2 regions of the Pseudomonas sp. 1L-E-NC-VB-C3 genome follow, and region 2 is predicted to be linked to the other one. Evidence: predicted binding sites of a transcription regulator. Region 2 holds the regulator's gene; the other holds the start of a gene.
The links. The regulator sigma-54, encoded in region 2, starts transcription at its own class of promoters, with help from an activator protein. The targets are predictions, from matches to a motif close to ANTGGCATNNANNTTGCTNT.

Region 1 (7,679 bases), on a different contig from region 2:
TGTCGACCACCGAAGTCGAGAACCTGTTGCTGCAACATCCATTGATTGCTGAAGCCGTGGCCTACGGTGTCGAAATCCCCAACACCAACGGGCGCGCCGGAATGGCCGCCATCACTCCTGCGGAATCCTTGGCCACGCTGGATTTCGCTGAATTGCTGAGTTTCGTCCGGCAACGTATGCCGGCTTATGCCGTGCCGTTGTTCCTGCGGGTGAAAGTGAAAATGGAAACCACCGGCACGTTCAAGTACCAGAAGACTCGCCTGAAAACAGAAGGCTTCGATCCCGGCCTCACGGGCGATGACCCGATCTTCGCCTGGCTGCCGGGCAGCGAAACTTATGTGCATGTCAGTGAGCAAATCCTCGCTGAAATTCAACAAGGCAAACATCGGTATTGAGCGTGGCTATCGGGACGCTCGGAAAAAACCGAGTGACAGGCACCGTCGCGCTCGGGAAACTGTCGGCTTCCGATAGACCGAAATGGAGTGCCACATGTCTGACCAAAGCCGCCAGATGACCCCTGAAGAAGCTGCCGAATTCACCGAGCAGGTTTTCAACAAGGCGCGCGACGGTGATGCCGAGATGCTTGATCGCCTGGTCACCGCCGGGCTGCCGGTGAACCTGAAAAACAGCAAGGGCGACACCTTGTTGATGCTCGCCAGCTACTACGGCCATGTTGATGCGGTGAAGGTTCTGCTTAAACACAAAGCCGATCCGGAAATGCGCAATGGCAACGGCCAGAGCCCGATTGCCGGCGCCGCGTTCAAAGGCGATCTGGCGGTGGTCAAGGCGCTGGTTGAGGCGGGCGCCGAGATTGAAGGTTCTTCCTTCGACGGCCGCACGGCGCTGATGATGGCGGCGATGTTCAATCGCGTTGAAATCGTCGATTACCTGATCGGCCAGGGTGCTGACCCGAGAGCCAAGGACGCCAATGGCGTGACCGCGCTGGATGCGGCGCGGACCATGGGTGCAGTCGATACCACTGCGCAGCTGGAAAAGTTGTTGGCCTGATAAACGATCAAAAGATCGCAGCCTGCGGCAGCTCCTACACTTGATGCGTTCGCCAAGTGAACGCAGGACCTGTAGGAGCTGCCGAAGGCTGCGATCTTTTGCTTTTCTGCGCTATTCTTCGCGCCCGAAATTCTACTGTCACTACAGGATCCGCCCTCATGAAAGCCGCACTCGTCGAACTCATCAGCAAAATCAGCTCCGGCTGCATGGGCGAGGACGAGATCCTGAAAGTGGCCGACGAAGCCGCGCAGGCCTACGCCGATGCCAATGCTTTTCTGGCCGCCAATCCGGACATCAACTACGACGACACATTCCCGATCCCGCTGGGTGAGTGGGTAGTGGTCGGCAGCCTGCCGGAAACTGTGCTGTTCCAGGCCGATACCTATGTCGATCTGTTCGCACAAATCGTTGCTTCGTTTGGCCCCGGTGTGGATTTCAACCTCAAGCCCAAGCAACTGGCCAAGACCGAAGCACTGACCGCACTCAACCGCATCCAGGTGCAGATGAGCAGCCTGAACAAGGAAAACGGCGGTTACACGTTGATGAACTTCAGCCAGTTGCTCGACGATGAATTGCAAATGGTCCTGGTCTACGGCAACGACGTACCCCGCGTGCTGGAGTTGTGCGCCGAGGTCGGCATCGCCGCTGCGCCGGCACTGGAAGCCTTGAAGGTCGCTGTTCACGTCTGAACGCAATAAAAGGGAACCCTGCGCGCGACCGTCTATCCTAAAAGTGCATGCCACTATTCTGGAGCGACACCATGGGTTCCACGTTCAACGGTCTGATTGGCCTGATCATCCTTGCCCTCGATATCTGGGCCATCATCAATGTGCTCAAAAGCGGCGCCTCCACCGGGATGAAAATCGTCTGGGTGTTGCTGATTATCCTCCTGCCGGTGCTGGGCCTGATCATCTGGGCGATTGCCGGGCCACGGGGTAACGTCCGGATCTGAGCTGATTTTCGATCACACTGTTATCCCTGTGGGAGCGAGCCTGCTCGCGAAGACGTTGTGTCAGTCGCCATCACCGGCAACTGATGCTGCGCTTTCGCGAGCAGGCTCGCTCCCACAGTGGTTTGCGCTGGTAAAAAACAACCGGAGGTTCGACCTGTCATCTTCGGCAACGTAGAATGCGCGCCTTTCCCGGGCAATCGTCCCCACGATGGCGCCCGCGCATTTATCGGAGCACTTGACCATGACCGTCACCAAGACCAGCGAGTACCTGGAAACCCTCTACGAAGGCTACGGCCAGCGTTTTCGCATGGAAAAACTGCTGCACGAAGTGCGCACCGAACACCAGCATCTGGTGATCTTCCAGAACCCGCGCATGGGCCGGGTGATGGCGCTGGACGGCGTGATCCAGACCACCGAAGCCGACGAATTCATCTACCACGAAATGCTCACCCACGTGCCGATCCTCGCCCACGGCACTGCCAAGCGCGTGCTGATCATCGGCGGCGGTGACGGCGGCATGTTGCGCGAAGTGACCAAGCACGCCGGCGTCGAACACATCACCATGGTCGAAATCGACGGCACCGTGGTCGACATGTGCAAGGAATTCCTGCCGAACCATTCCGCCGGAGCCTACGACGATCCGCGCCTGAACCTGGTGATCGATGACGGCATGCGTTTCGTCGCCACCACCACTGAAAAATTCGACGTGATCATCTCCGACTCCACCGACCCGATCGGCCCGGGCGAAGTGCTGTTCTCGGAGAACTTCTACCAGGCGTGCCACCGCTGCCTGAACGAAGGCGGCATCCTCGTGACTCAGAACGGCACGCCGTTCATGCAAATCGACGAAGTCAAAACCACCGCCGGTCGCCTGCGCAGCCTGTTCCCGGACTGGCACTTCTACCAGGCCGCCGTGCCGACCTACATCGGCGGCTCGATGACCTTCGCCTGGGGCTCGACCAACCCGGCCTACCGCAAGCTCAGCCGTGAAACCCTGCAACAGCGCTTCATCGGCAGCGGCATCGTCACCCGTTACTACAATCCGGAAATCCACATCGGCGCGTTCGCCTTGCCGCAATACGTGCTGCAAGCGGTCAACAAGCCAAGCAACGACTGATCACTCTGAAGTCGCTCTGCAAGGGAGCTTTTGTGGCGAGGGGATCTATCCCCGTTGGGATGCGCAGCATCCGTGAACCGGCCTGCGCGGTGTCTCCGTTAAACCGCAATGGACGGCATTACGACTGCTGCGCAGCCGAACGGGGATAAATCCCCTCGCCACAGAGTCCGCCCTATCGATCGGATGGTTATTTTCACCGTTGGCGGCTGTAATCCTTTTGAACCAACTATCGCGGAAAAAAGTCGAGATAGAGGTAAGCCCATTTACGGGTTGATCGAGGAGGCACTGATGCAAAAGTGGAAAGTCACTTTCGTGGATGATCACGGCGAAATTGTTGATGAAGTCTTCGAACGTGAGGAATGCCCGTCCGATGATGAAGCCGCGCGGCTGATCAAGGAGCGGCTTCTTCCGGTCGCCGCCCAGCTGGATCTCAACGACCTGCAAGGGCGCACCACCGATGCCGAGGTGAAAAACCTCAAGACCCAGAACGGCATCGAAATCCTCAGCATCACCCCTGTCTGAACACTTCCTGTCATCTCGTAAACCAGGCCTTGGCAGCGGCGCTCTCTTGGGGCTACTCTGCAAGCGAGATCAGCGAATGGATCGCTAAGGTCTGGTCTTGTCAGCTACATGCTTGTTTCCCGCGCGCAACCACGTTGCCGTAGTACTTAGGCCAAAAGGCCCGGGGCGGGAATACGGAAAGTCTATCCATCAATCGAGGGGGACGATTCATGAGCACAGCCTATCAAGAAGACATCAGCAGCAACGTTCTGCGCCGCATGAAAGAAGGCGGCTTCGATTTTTCCCGGTTCCATCCCATCGAGTTCTACGCAATTTTCCCGGACGAGGAGCGGGCGCGCAGGGCAGCAGGCAAATTTCGCGGTGAATCCATCAATGCCCAGGTCAGTGCGCGCGACGACGGCGCCTGGTCGCTGGAATTGAGCAAAGTGATGTACGCAACCTATGACGACATCGGCGATTTCGAGCAAGGCTTTTCAGCCGTGGTCGAACCGCTGGGCGGCATTATCGAGGGTTGGGGCGTGAAGCAGGAGGTGCGCAATCGTTACCGGTTGAATTGATATTGCGCATTGTTTGTCGGGCAACGGCTGACCTTCTGGTCGGCCGTTGTCGTTTCTGGCTTCTGCACATCGCAGTGGCAAAATCCTGAAACAAGAATCCAGGGCAAAAAAAAGCCACCGGAGAGGGTGGCTAAAAGGGAAGACGGGTATGCAATAAAGTCCTGTCGGGACGGGGCTGCCAAGGCAGTTCAGATCAGTTGAGCTGTCTCCTTCGCGGCGGCTTGCCGGGGAAGTTTTGCAGCGAATGCGCGGATTATCCGCAGTCGCGGTCGGGCAGTGAAATCAACTCTGACTATGCTGGTGATAGGCGATGCAGTGCGTCGCAATGAAGCGGGGGCAATCGGGCCGGGGCATTTGCCGCACAGGAATGGTGCGCAGCCTCCGGCGTGGATCTACAACCGATTGAAATCAAAGCGTTTATGCCGATGGCACGGGCCTTGCGAAGGCCTGTATGTCCGGAGTGACAAGGAGTACGGCATGATCCGCACCTATTTTGATGAGATGTACGATGCCGGCGGCGTGGTCCGCCCGCATTACCGGGAATTTGCCCGCTGGCTGGCCGAGACGCCCGACGAGCTGCTCGCGCAGCGCCGCCGCGAGGCCGATCTGCTGTTCCACCGTGCCGGGATCACCTTCACGCTCTATGGCGACGAGCAGGGCACCGAGCGCCTGATTCCGTTCGACACCATTCCCCGCAGCATTCCGGCCAGTGAATGGCGGATTGTCGAGCGCGGCTGCATCCAGCGGGTCAAAGCGTTGAATATGTTTCTCGCCGACCTCTACCACGAGCAACGCATCATCAAGGCCGGGATTATTCCCGCCGAACAGGTGCTGGCCAACGAGCAATACCAATTGGCGATGCAAGGTCTGGATCTGCACCGCGATATCTATTCGCACATCTCCGGCGTCGATCTGGTGCGCGATGGCGATGGCACTTATTACGTTCTCGAAGACAACCTGCGCACACCCAGCGGCGTCAGCTACATGCTCGAAGATCGCAAGATGATGATGCGTCTGTTCCCCGAACTGTTCTCCGCCCAGCGCATCGCCCCGATCGATCACTATCCCAATCTTCTGCTCGACACTCTCAAAAGCTCGAGCCCGATCGACAATCCCAGCGTGGTGGTGCTGACGCCGGGACGCTTCAACAGCGCGTTCTTCGAACATGCGTTTCTGGCGCGGGAAATGGGCGTTGAACTGGTGGAAGGCGCAGATCTGTTCGTGCGTGACGACAAGGTGTTCATGCGCACCACCGATGGCCCGAAAGCGGTCGACGTGATCTATCGGCGCCTCGACGACGCATTCCTCGATCCTCTGGCATTCAACCCGGATTCGATGCTCGGTGTGCCGGGGCTGCTGTCGTCCTATCGCTCCGGCAACGTGGTGCTGGCCAATGCCATCGGCACCGGGGTCGCGGACGATAAATCGGTTTACCCGTTTGTCACCGACATGATCCGTTTTTACCTCGACGAAGAGCCGATCCTGAAAAACGTGCCGACCTGGCAATGCCGCAACCCGTCCGAGCTGTCCCACGTACTGGCCAATCTTGCGGATTTGGTCGTCAAGGAAACCCAGGGCTCCGGCGGTTACGGGATGCTGGTCGGACCGGCCGCGACGACGGCGGAAATCGATGCCTTTCGCGAGCGCATCAAAGCCAAACCCCATGCCTACATTGCGCAACCGACACTATCGCTGTCGACCTGTCCGACCTTTGTCGAAAACGGCATCGCGCCGCGCCATATCGACTTGCGTCCGTTCGTGCTGTCCGGCCGCGAAACCCGTGTGGTGCCTGGCGGTTTGACCCGTGTCGCGTTGCGTGAAGGCTCCCTGGTGGTGAACTCCTCCCAGGGCGGCGGGACCAAGGACACCTGGGTAGTCGAGGATTGAAGGAAGCTTGCCATGTTAAGTAGAACTGCCTCGGATCTGTACTGGATGTCGCGTTACCTGGAGCGTGCGGAGAATCTCGCGCGCATGCTCGACATCAGCTATTCGCTGTCGCTGATGCCGCAGGACGGGCGCGGCGATGGTCTGCATGAACTCGCCATGCCGTTGCTGATCACCGGCACCTTGGACGATTACCTTGAACGCCACGGTGACCTGCACGCTGAACGCTTGCTGCATTTCTTCGCACTGGACGCGGCCAACCCGGCCAGTATCTACAGCTGCCTTGGTGCAGCGCGGGCCAGTGCCCATGCCGTGCGCGGGCGAATCACTGCCGACATGTGGGAAAACATCAATGCGACCTGGCTGGAAATTCGTGGCATCGCCGAGCAGGGCCTGAGTCGTTATGGCATGAGCCGGTTCTGCGAATGGATCAAGGAGCGTTCGCACCTGTTTCGTGGCGCCTCATACGGCACGATCATGCGCAACGACGCGTTTCGCTTTATTCGTCTGGGCACGTTTATCGAGCGCGCGGACAACACGCTGCGCCTGCTTGATGCCCGTTACGAAATGGCCGGCGATCAGGCCGAAGCAGTCAGCGACGGCACGGCGCACGCCTATTACCAATGGAGTGCGCTGCTGCGCGCCTTGTCCTCATTCGAGGCCTACACCGAAATCTACCGCGACGCGCCCGGCGCCCGGCATGTCGCCGAACTGCTGCTGTTACGCGCCGATGTGCCGCGTTCGCTGCGTGCCTGTACCGAAGAGATCGACCAGATCCTCGCGCAACTGCCAGGCGCCAACGGCCGACCGGCACAACGCCTGGCGGCGGAAATGGACGCGCGCCTGCGTTACACCGGCATCAACGAAATTCTCGAAGAAGGCCTGCACGCCTGGCTGACCGAATTCATCCCGCTGGTGCGCCAGTTGGGCAACGCCATTCACAGTTCCTACCTGGAGGCTGCATGAGACTTTCCATAAGCCACGAGACCACCTATCACTACGAAGATCAGGTGCGCGCGAGCATCCAGTACCTGCGCCTGACACCCCACGACAGCGAGCGTCAGCATGTCCTCAGTTGGCAACTCGACCTGCCGCGTCCGGTGCGTGCGCAGCTCGATCCGTTTGGCAACATCCTGCACGTGCTGACCATGGACGAGCCCCACGAAGCGATCATCATTGGCGCCCGGGGGCAGGTCGATATCGACGAATTGCGCGAGGCCGAACATGAGAGCCAGTCAGCGCTGCCGTTCCTGCGCTTCACGCGCCTGACCGAAGCCGACGAAGCCTTGCGCGAGTTTGCCGCGAAGAACTGCAAGCAGCGGCGAGACCGCACCGCGCTGATCGACTTGATGCACGGTCTGAATCAGCACATGAGCTACACGCCGGGCTCCACCGAAGTCGACACCAGCGCCGCCGAAGCTTTCGCCGGTCGGGCCGGGGTCTGTCAGGATCATGCCCACGCCTTTCTAGCCTGCGCGCGCAGTCTCGGCGTGCCGTCGCGTTACGTGTCGGGTTATCTGTACAGCGAAGATTGCGAGCATCTCGCCAGTCATGCCTGGGCAGAAGCGTGGCTGGATGACGCTTGGTACAGCTTCGACGTGACCAACCAGCTGGCGCGCCCGGAGCGACACCTGAAGTT
Region 2 (7,679 bases):
CATGTTCAAGCAGATTGTCGCAGTGGGTAATGATCTGGAACTGCGCAGCAACATTCGCACCGGGTCTGTGTTGATCGAGCGGATGACTGTCGCCGGCAGCTAAGCCGCGAATCCGCCAACAAAAAAAGGCGCGCCATCCGTTGTGGATGGCGCGCCTTTTTTATTCGCTTCGCACAAATCCCCTGTGGGAGCGAGCCTGCTCGCGAAAGCGGTGGATCAGTTGCAAATGTGCTGGCTGACACGGCGCATTCGCGAGCAGGCTCGCTCCCACAAATGAACAGCGCAAACTCGAACGCTTGTTTTGGTTCTCATTATCATCTAATAATAAATCTCATTACCGAACGAATCACGGATCATGAGTTCTGCCTTGTACGAGCAGCCCTATCTCGAAAGCCGGCGCTGGATGAGTCGCCAGATCCGTTGCGCGCTAAAGCCTGCAAGGAAGGCCGCGCGGTGATCGACGTCGCCCTGGAACACACCGACCTGTCGCGCAGCCAGCTGGAAGAGTTGCTCAACCCCGAGAAACTCACCGCCGGCGGCGTGTAAACCCCGCAACCGCTTTGGAGGCTCACCATGGAGCACTGGAAACGCACGATCGAACGGGCCAATCGCTGCTTCATGCTGGGCGAACTGATCGACGCCCGAGAGGCTTACCTGCAAGCCCTGGCCCTGGCGCAAGTGTTGTTCGAACGCTGGGCGGATGCCGACGAAGCGGTGGCGGCCTGCGTCGTCTCACATCACAACCTGGCTGACCTGCATCTGCGCCTGAACCAACCGGAGGAGAGCGCCGAATATCTCTGTGCCATCCATCAACGTTTGTTGCAGACCATGCAGGACGAGCGCTTGCGTCCGGCCCTGCGTGAGGCGGCGCTGCGCCAGAGCAGCAAGACCTATGTCGAACTGTTGAATTTCATCAGCGAGCACGGCGAATACCCACGCACCCAGCGCCTGCTGCATCCGGACACCGGCAATGCCCGCCGCGCCTCAACTTCTCATCAGTATGGAGTCCATTGAAATGGCTTTTACCTTGCCTGCCTTGCCTTACGCCTACGATGCCCTCGAGCCGCACATCGATGCGCAGACCATGGAAATCCATTACACCAAGCATCACCAGACCTACATCAACAACCTCAACGCCGCCGTGGAAGGCACCGAGTTCGCCGAGTGGCCGGTGGAAAAACTCGTCGCCAGCGTGCAGCAACTGCCGGAAAAACTTCGCGCGGCGGTGATCAATCAGGGCGGCGGCCACGCCAACCATTCGCTGTTCTGGGAAGTGATGGTGCCCAACGGTGGCGGCAAGCCCGACGGCGCGCTGGCCAAGGCTATCGACGAGCAACTGGGCGGACTCGACAGTTTCAAGGAAGCGTTCACCAAAGCCGCGCTGACCCGTTTTGGCAGCGGCTGGGCGTGGCTGAGCGTGACACCGGATAAAAAACTGGTCGTGGAAAGCAGCGGCAACCAGGACAGCCCGTTGATGAACGGCAACACCCCGATCCTTGGCCTCGATGTCTGGGAGCACGCTTACTACCTGCGTTACCAGAACCGTCGCCCGGAATACATCAACGCGTTCTACAACGTGATCAACTGGCCGGAAGTTGCTGCGCGCTATCAGGCCGCACTGGTTTAAGCCTTCAATAAAAACAATCAGGGCTGACTATGGGCACGGAAACACTGGCGATTGGCAGTGGGCGCATGTTTCGTTACGCGGTGGGTTCGCTGTTGCTGTTGGCGGGTATGACTTTACTGGTCGCCCACGCTTTGCAATGGCTGAATCTGGAACCGAGGCTGTTACGTGCCTTGCAGGGCGGTGCCATCTGCGCCTTGGGCACGGCACTTGGCGCGGTGCCGGTGCTGGTGATCCGGCGCATGCCGCAGGCACTCAGCGACACCTTGCTGGGATTTGGTGCGGGAGTGATGCTGGCGGCGACGGCGTTTTCGCTGATCGTGCCGGGCATAGCTGCAGCTGAGAGCCTTGGCCTGACGCCGTGGGCCGCCAGTGGCCTGATCTGCTTCGGCATCCTGCTCGGTGCGTTCGGTCTGTATCTGGTGGATCGGCGCATTTGCGGTGCCTCGCCGGAGATGCTCGTCGGCACGTTGGAGCATCCGGTGATTCCACCGCGAATCTGGCTGTTCGTGTTCGCCATCATCGCGCACAACATTCCGGAAGGCATGGCGGTTGGCGTATCTGCCGGAGGCGGGATGGCGGACGCCGACAGTCTGGCGATGGGCATTGCGTTGCAGGATGTGCCGGAAGGACTGGTGATTGCTCTGGTGCTCGCCGGGGCGGGAATGTCGCGGGTCAGAGCGTTTCTGATCGGCGCGGCGTCGGGGCTGGTCGAACCGGTATTTGCGCTGCTGTGTGCGTGGCTCGTGAGTCTGGCTCAGGTGCTGCTGCCGCTGGGGCTGGCACTGGCGGCGGGGGCGATGTTGCTGGTGGTGACCCACGAAGTGATCCCGGAATCGCGCCGTCATGGGTATGACAAGCTGGCGAGTCTGGGCCTTCTGATCGGGTTTTGTCTGATGATGGTGATGGATACGGCGTTGGGGTGAATGGAGGCGAGGAACAGTGTCCCCGCCTCAAGGATTATTCACCTTCGTCGAAATACCTTTCGATCAGATCGACCAATGCGTCCATGGCTTCCTGAGCCTGTTCGCCTTCGGTGCTTAAATGGATCTTGGTGCCTTTACCCGCCGCGAGCATCATCATAGCCATGATGCTCTTGCCGTCGACAGTCGTTTCAGGTGTGCGTCCCACTCGGATCGTGCAGTCTGGATACTGACCCGCCACGCCGACAAATTTGGCCGATGCCCGGGCATGCAGGCCCAGCTTATTGATGATTTCGATTTCACGAGCAGGCATCGCGGTGTAAATCCTTTAGGTGAGGTCGCGGTGGCGAACCTGGACGTTCTTCAGGGTTTTCTGCAGGGCCTGACCCAGTCGTTCGGTCAGGTAGACGGAGCGGTGATGCCCGCCGGTGCAGCCAATGGCAATGGTGACGTAGGCGCGGTTGCTGGCGGCGAAGCGTGGTAGCCACTTGTTCAGGTAGGCGTAGATGTCCTGATACATTTCTTCGACATCCGGCTGCTGCGCCAGGTACTCGGCCACCGGTGCATCAAGGCCCGATTGCGCACGCAGTTCCGGTTTCCAGTACGGATTGGGCAGGCAGCGCACGTCGAACACCAGGTCGGCGTCGACCGGCATGCCGCGCTTGAAGCCGAACGACTCGACCAGAAACGCCGTACCGGGCTCCGGTTGATTCAACAGGCGCAACTTGATGGTGTCGCGCAGTTGATACAGATTCAGACTGGTGGTGTTGATCTTCAGGTCGGCCAGATCGGCGATCGGACCGAGCAGGGCGGTTTCGTCGTGAATCGCCTCGGCCAGTGAGCGATTGGCGTTGCTCAGCGGGTGACGACGACGGGTCTCGGAAAAACGCTTGAGCAGGGTTTCTTCATCGGCGTCCAGGTACAGCACATCGCACTTGATATGCTTGGCACGCACGTCTTCGAGCAACTCAGGGAAACGTGACAGATGGCTGGGCAGGTTGCGCGCATCGATCGACACGGCGACCAGCGGCTGCGCCAGTTCTGTGTGAATCAGCGCTCGCTCGGCCAGTTCCGGCAGCAAACCGGCCGGCAGATTGTCGATGCAGTAGTAGCCGTTGTCCTCAAGGACATTCAGGGCGGTACTTTTACCCGAGCCCGAACGGCCACTGACAATGATCAAACGCATGATTAGTGCCCGTTCTGCTCGTCCAGTACAACCTGGTACAAGGCTTCATTGCTCGGAGCGCTGCGCAATTTGTCGCGCACTTCCTTGCGGTCGAGCATGCTGGCGATCTGGCGCAACAACTCCAGATGCGCGTCGGTTGCGGCTTCCGGGACCAGCAGTACGAACAACAGGTCCACCGGAGCGCCGTCGATGGCGTCGAAATCGATCGGGGCTTCGAGGTGCAGCAGGGCGCTCACTGGCCCCGCGCAGCCCTTGAGGCGGCAGTGGGGAATGGCGATGCCGTTGCCAAAACCGGTGGAGCCGAGTTTTTCACGGGCGATCAGCGCCTCGAAGACATCCTGCATCGCCAGATCCGGCACTTCGCGGTGGATCAGGTTGGCAATCTGTTCGAGGGCTTTTTTCTTGCTGCCGCCCGGCGCGTTCACTTGGGAACGGCCGGGGGTCAGGATGGTTTCAAGTCGGATCATGGATAGGGGTGTTAACGACCGGTCGCGCCCTGGAGGAGGCTCTGGGTCTTTTCCTTATGCTTTTTGAGTTGGCGATCCAGCTTGTCGGTAAGTGAGTCGATCGCAGCGTACATGTCGGTATCTTCTGCGTTTGCGACCACTTCACTGCCGGGAATATGCAAGGTGGCTTCGATCTTCTGTTTCAGCTTTTCGACGCACATCGTGACCTGCACGTTGGTGATCTTGTCGAAATGTCGCTCCAGTCGCTGGAGTTTTTCCTCGATGTAGGAACGCAGAGGTTGGGTCACTTCCAGTTGGTGTCCACTGATGTTGACTTGCATACAGCTTCTCCTTCGTTGCCAGTGCATAAAGCGGCAGGCCGAAAAGCCTGCCACTGGAACGCTGTAACGTGGCTTACATCAACCGCTTGCGTTCGCTCGAAGGCGCGATTCCGAGGGATTCGCGGTACTTGGCGACGGTGCGGCGAGCCACCTGAATGCCTTGTGCCTCCAGTAAACCAGCGATCTTGCTGTCACTCAACGGCTTTTTCTGATTTTCCGCAGCGACCAGTTTCTTGATGATCGCGCGGATCGCCGTGGACGAGCATTCGCCGCCTTCGGAGGTGCTGACGTGGCTGGAGAAAAAGTATTTCAGCTCATAAATACCGCGCGGGGTATGCATGAATTTTTGTGTGGTCACCCGGGAAATCGTCGATTCGTGCATGCCGACCGCTTCGGCGATGTCATGCAATACCAACGGCTTCATTGCTTCGTCGCCGTATTCGAGGAAGCCGCGCTGATGTTCGACGATCTGCGTGGCCACTTTCATCAGGGTTTCGTTGCGGCTCTGCAGGCTCTTGATGAACCAGCGCGCTTCCTGCAACTGGTTGCGCATGAAAGTGTTGTCGGCGCTGGTGTCGGCGCGCTTCACAAAACCGGCGTACTGGGCGTTGACGCGCAGGCGAGGCACCGATTCCTGGTTCAGCTCGACCAGCCAGCGCTCGTTGTCCTTGCGCACGATCACGTCGGGAATCACGTATTCGGCTTCGGTCGACTCGATCTGTGAGCCGGGACGCGGATTGAGGCTCTGCACCAGTTCGATGACCTGGCGCAGCTCGTCTTCCTTGAGCTTCATGCGCCGCATCAACTGGCTGTAATCGCGGCTGCCGAGCAGGTCGATGTAATCGGCGACAAGCCGCTTGGCCTCGGTCAGCCACGGCGTCTTCGCGGGCAGCTGGCGCAATTGCAGCAGCAGGCATTCGCTGAGGTTGCGGGCGCCGATACCAGCGGGCTCGAATTGCTGGATGCGATGCAGGACGGCTTCGATTTCGTCGAGCTCGATGTCCAGTTCCGGATCGAACGCTTCAAGAATTTCTTCGAGTGTTTCGTCCAGATAGCCCTGATTGTTGATGCAGTCGATCAGGGTGACAGCGATCAGGCGATCGGTGTCGGACATCGGCGCCAGGTTCAGTTGCCAGAGCAGATGGCTTTGCAGGCTCTCGCCGGCGGACGTGCGGGTGGTGAAATCCCACTCATCGTCATCGCTGCTGGGCAGGCTGCTGGCGCTGGTCTGGTAAACGTCTTCCCAGGCGGTATCCACTGGCAGTTCATTGGGGATGCGCTCGTTCCAATCGCCATCCTCGAGGTTATCCACCGTCGGGGCGGTTTCCTGGTAGGAGGGTTCCTGGATTTCGGCGGGCTTCTGTTCGGCGTTGTCGGCCAGCGGATCGGCGTTGTCGAAGTCGTCGCCTTCTTCCTGGCGCTCGAGCATCGGATTGGATTCCAGAGCCTCCTGGATCTCCTGTTGCAGGTCCAGGGTCGACAATTGGAGCAGGCGGATGGCCTGTTGCAGCTGCGGTGTCATCGTCAGCTGCTGGCCCATTCTCAAGACTAGCGATGGTTTCATGGCAGGGGCTTAACACCTTATTCGCCGGCGCTTTGCGCCATCCACTACAGGGCGCCGAAGCGCCAAACTTAAGCAAATTATATGCCTGAAACTGAAGTGTTTGCCTAGAGCGCTGTAACAATTAAAGCGGATAAATGCGCCTTGAATCGATACAGCGCTGTCGCGCTTACAGGCGGAACTCGTGACCCAGATACACTTCCTTGACCAGATCGTTGGCCAGGATGGTCTCGGCATCGCCTTCAGCGATCAGTTGACCGTCGTTGACGATGTAAGCGGTTTCGCAAATGTCCAGCGTCTCACGCACGTTGTGGTCGGTGATCAGCACACCGATGCCCTTGGCCTTGAGGTGATGGATGATCTGCTTGATGTCGCCGACCGAGATCGGGTCAACGCCGGCGAACGGTTCGTCGAGCAGTATGAATTTCGGTGCCGTCGCCAGGGCGCGAGCGATTTCCACCCGGCGGCGTTCACCACCGGACAGGCTCATGCCGAGGTTGTCGCGGATGTGGCTGATGTGGAATTCCTGCAGCAGGCTTTCCAGCTCCTTGCGACGACCGGCCTTGTCCAGCTCCGGGCGGGTCTCGAGGATCGCCATGATGTTGTCGGCGACCGACAGTTTACGGAAGATCGACGCTTCTTGCGGCAGATAGCCGATACCGGCCTTGGCGCGGCCGTGCATCGGCTGGTGGCTGACGTCCAGATCATCGATCAGCACACGGCCCTGATCAGCCTGCACCAAGCCGACGATCATGTAGAAGCACGTCGTCTTGCCGGCGCCGTTCGGGCCGAGCAAGCCGACGATCTGCCCGCTGTCGATCGACAGGCTGACGTCACGCACGACCTGGCGGCTTTTATAGGCCTTGGCCAGGTGCTGAGCTTTCAGAGTTGCCATTACTGGGATTTCTCTTCGGTTTTCTTCTTCGGCTGGATCACCATGTCGATGCGCGGACGCGATTCGGTGACCTTGCTGCCTGTGGCGCGACCGGCGCTGGCCAGCTTCTTCACGGTGTCGTAGACGATTTTTTCGCCCTGGGTGACGTTGTTATCCTTGTCGATAACCTTGGCCTTGTCGATCAGCACCACCCGGTTCTGCTGGGCGTGGTATTGAATCGTCACGCCGTAGCCCTTGACCGGGTTGGCGTCGCCCTGGGTCTGCAACTGCTCGAAGTAAGCCAGGTTGCCTACCGAGGTCACCACGTCGATGTCGCCATTGGGCGCGCGCGTCATGGTCACGGTGTTGCCTTTAACGATCATCGAGCCCTGGGTAATGATCACGTCACCTTTATAGGTGGCGATGCCATTCTTGTCGTCCAGTTGGGCGTCGTCGGCCTGAATGCGGATAGGCTGCTGCTGATCGTTCGGCAGGGACCAGGCGCTCGCGCTTCCCAGTGCTGCGCCCAGACTGAGCAAAATAGGGAGGGTTTTAACGAGCCTCATACTGTCCTCTTACGTTCGATTGCAGGTGTATCCTGCTGTCCTTCAGGTACGCTTTCATTCCGACGCCAGTCGATACGCCGCCAGCGCCCTCGATTCTAACGGGTTGCGCGGTCTGCGCATATTCTTGCTGCGGGAACACGGTCATGCGGGTGCTGGTG

Region 1: AC0Z5Z_RS22370 (circularly permuted type 2 ATP-grasp protein) is a predicted target of sigma-54. The motif match lies at 4,581-4,600, and genes of this name have one in related genera.

Annotation. Positions count from the first base shown of each region.
Region 1 covers NZ_JBXAWD010000015.1:108,422-116,100, forward strand. The annotation lists gene AC0Z5Z_RS22335 (long-chain-acyl-CoA synthetase) at 1-395, shown strand, start outside; gene AC0Z5Z_RS22340 (ankyrin repeat domain-containing protein) at 490-1,008, shown strand; gene AC0Z5Z_RS22345 (hypothetical protein) at 1,167-1,697, shown strand; gene AC0Z5Z_RS22350 (PLDc N-terminal domain-containing protein) at 1,769-1,960, shown strand; gene speE (polyamine aminopropyltransferase) at 2,202-3,077, shown strand; gene AC0Z5Z_RS22360 (hypothetical protein) at 3,366-3,599, shown strand; gene AC0Z5Z_RS22365 (ribonuclease E inhibitor RraB) at 3,809-4,156, shown strand; gene AC0Z5Z_RS22370 (circularly permuted type 2 ATP-grasp protein) at 4,634-6,043, shown strand; gene AC0Z5Z_RS22375 (alpha-E domain-containing protein) at 6,056-7,006, shown strand; gene AC0Z5Z_RS22380 (transglutaminase family protein) at 7,003-7,679, shown strand, end outside.
Region 2 covers NZ_JBXAWD010000013.1:10,424-18,102, reverse strand. The annotation lists gene pmbA (metalloprotease PmbA) at 1-103, shown strand, start outside; partial or broken gene AC0Z5Z_RS20690 (FagA protein) at 356-436, shown strand; gene AC0Z5Z_RS20685 (hypothetical protein) at 421-546, shown strand; gene AC0Z5Z_RS20680 (hypothetical protein) at 574-1,014, shown strand; gene AC0Z5Z_RS20675 (superoxide dismutase) at 1,016-1,627, shown strand; gene AC0Z5Z_RS20670 (ZIP family metal transporter) at 1,657-2,550, shown strand; gene AC0Z5Z_RS20665 (HPr family phosphocarrier protein) at 2,585-2,860, opposite strand; gene rapZ (RNase adapter RapZ) at 2,876-3,733, opposite strand; gene ptsN (PTS IIA-like nitrogen regulatory protein PtsN) at 3,736-4,200, opposite strand; gene hpf (ribosome hibernation-promoting factor, HPF/YfiA family) at 4,212-4,520, opposite strand; gene AC0Z5Z_RS20645 (RNA polymerase factor sigma-54) at 4,594-6,084, opposite strand; gene lptB (LPS export ABC transporter ATP-binding protein) at 6,251-6,976, opposite strand; gene lptA (lipopolysaccharide transport periplasmic protein LptA) at 6,976-7,521, opposite strand; gene lptC (LPS export ABC transporter periplasmic protein LptC) at 7,508-7,679, opposite strand, start outside.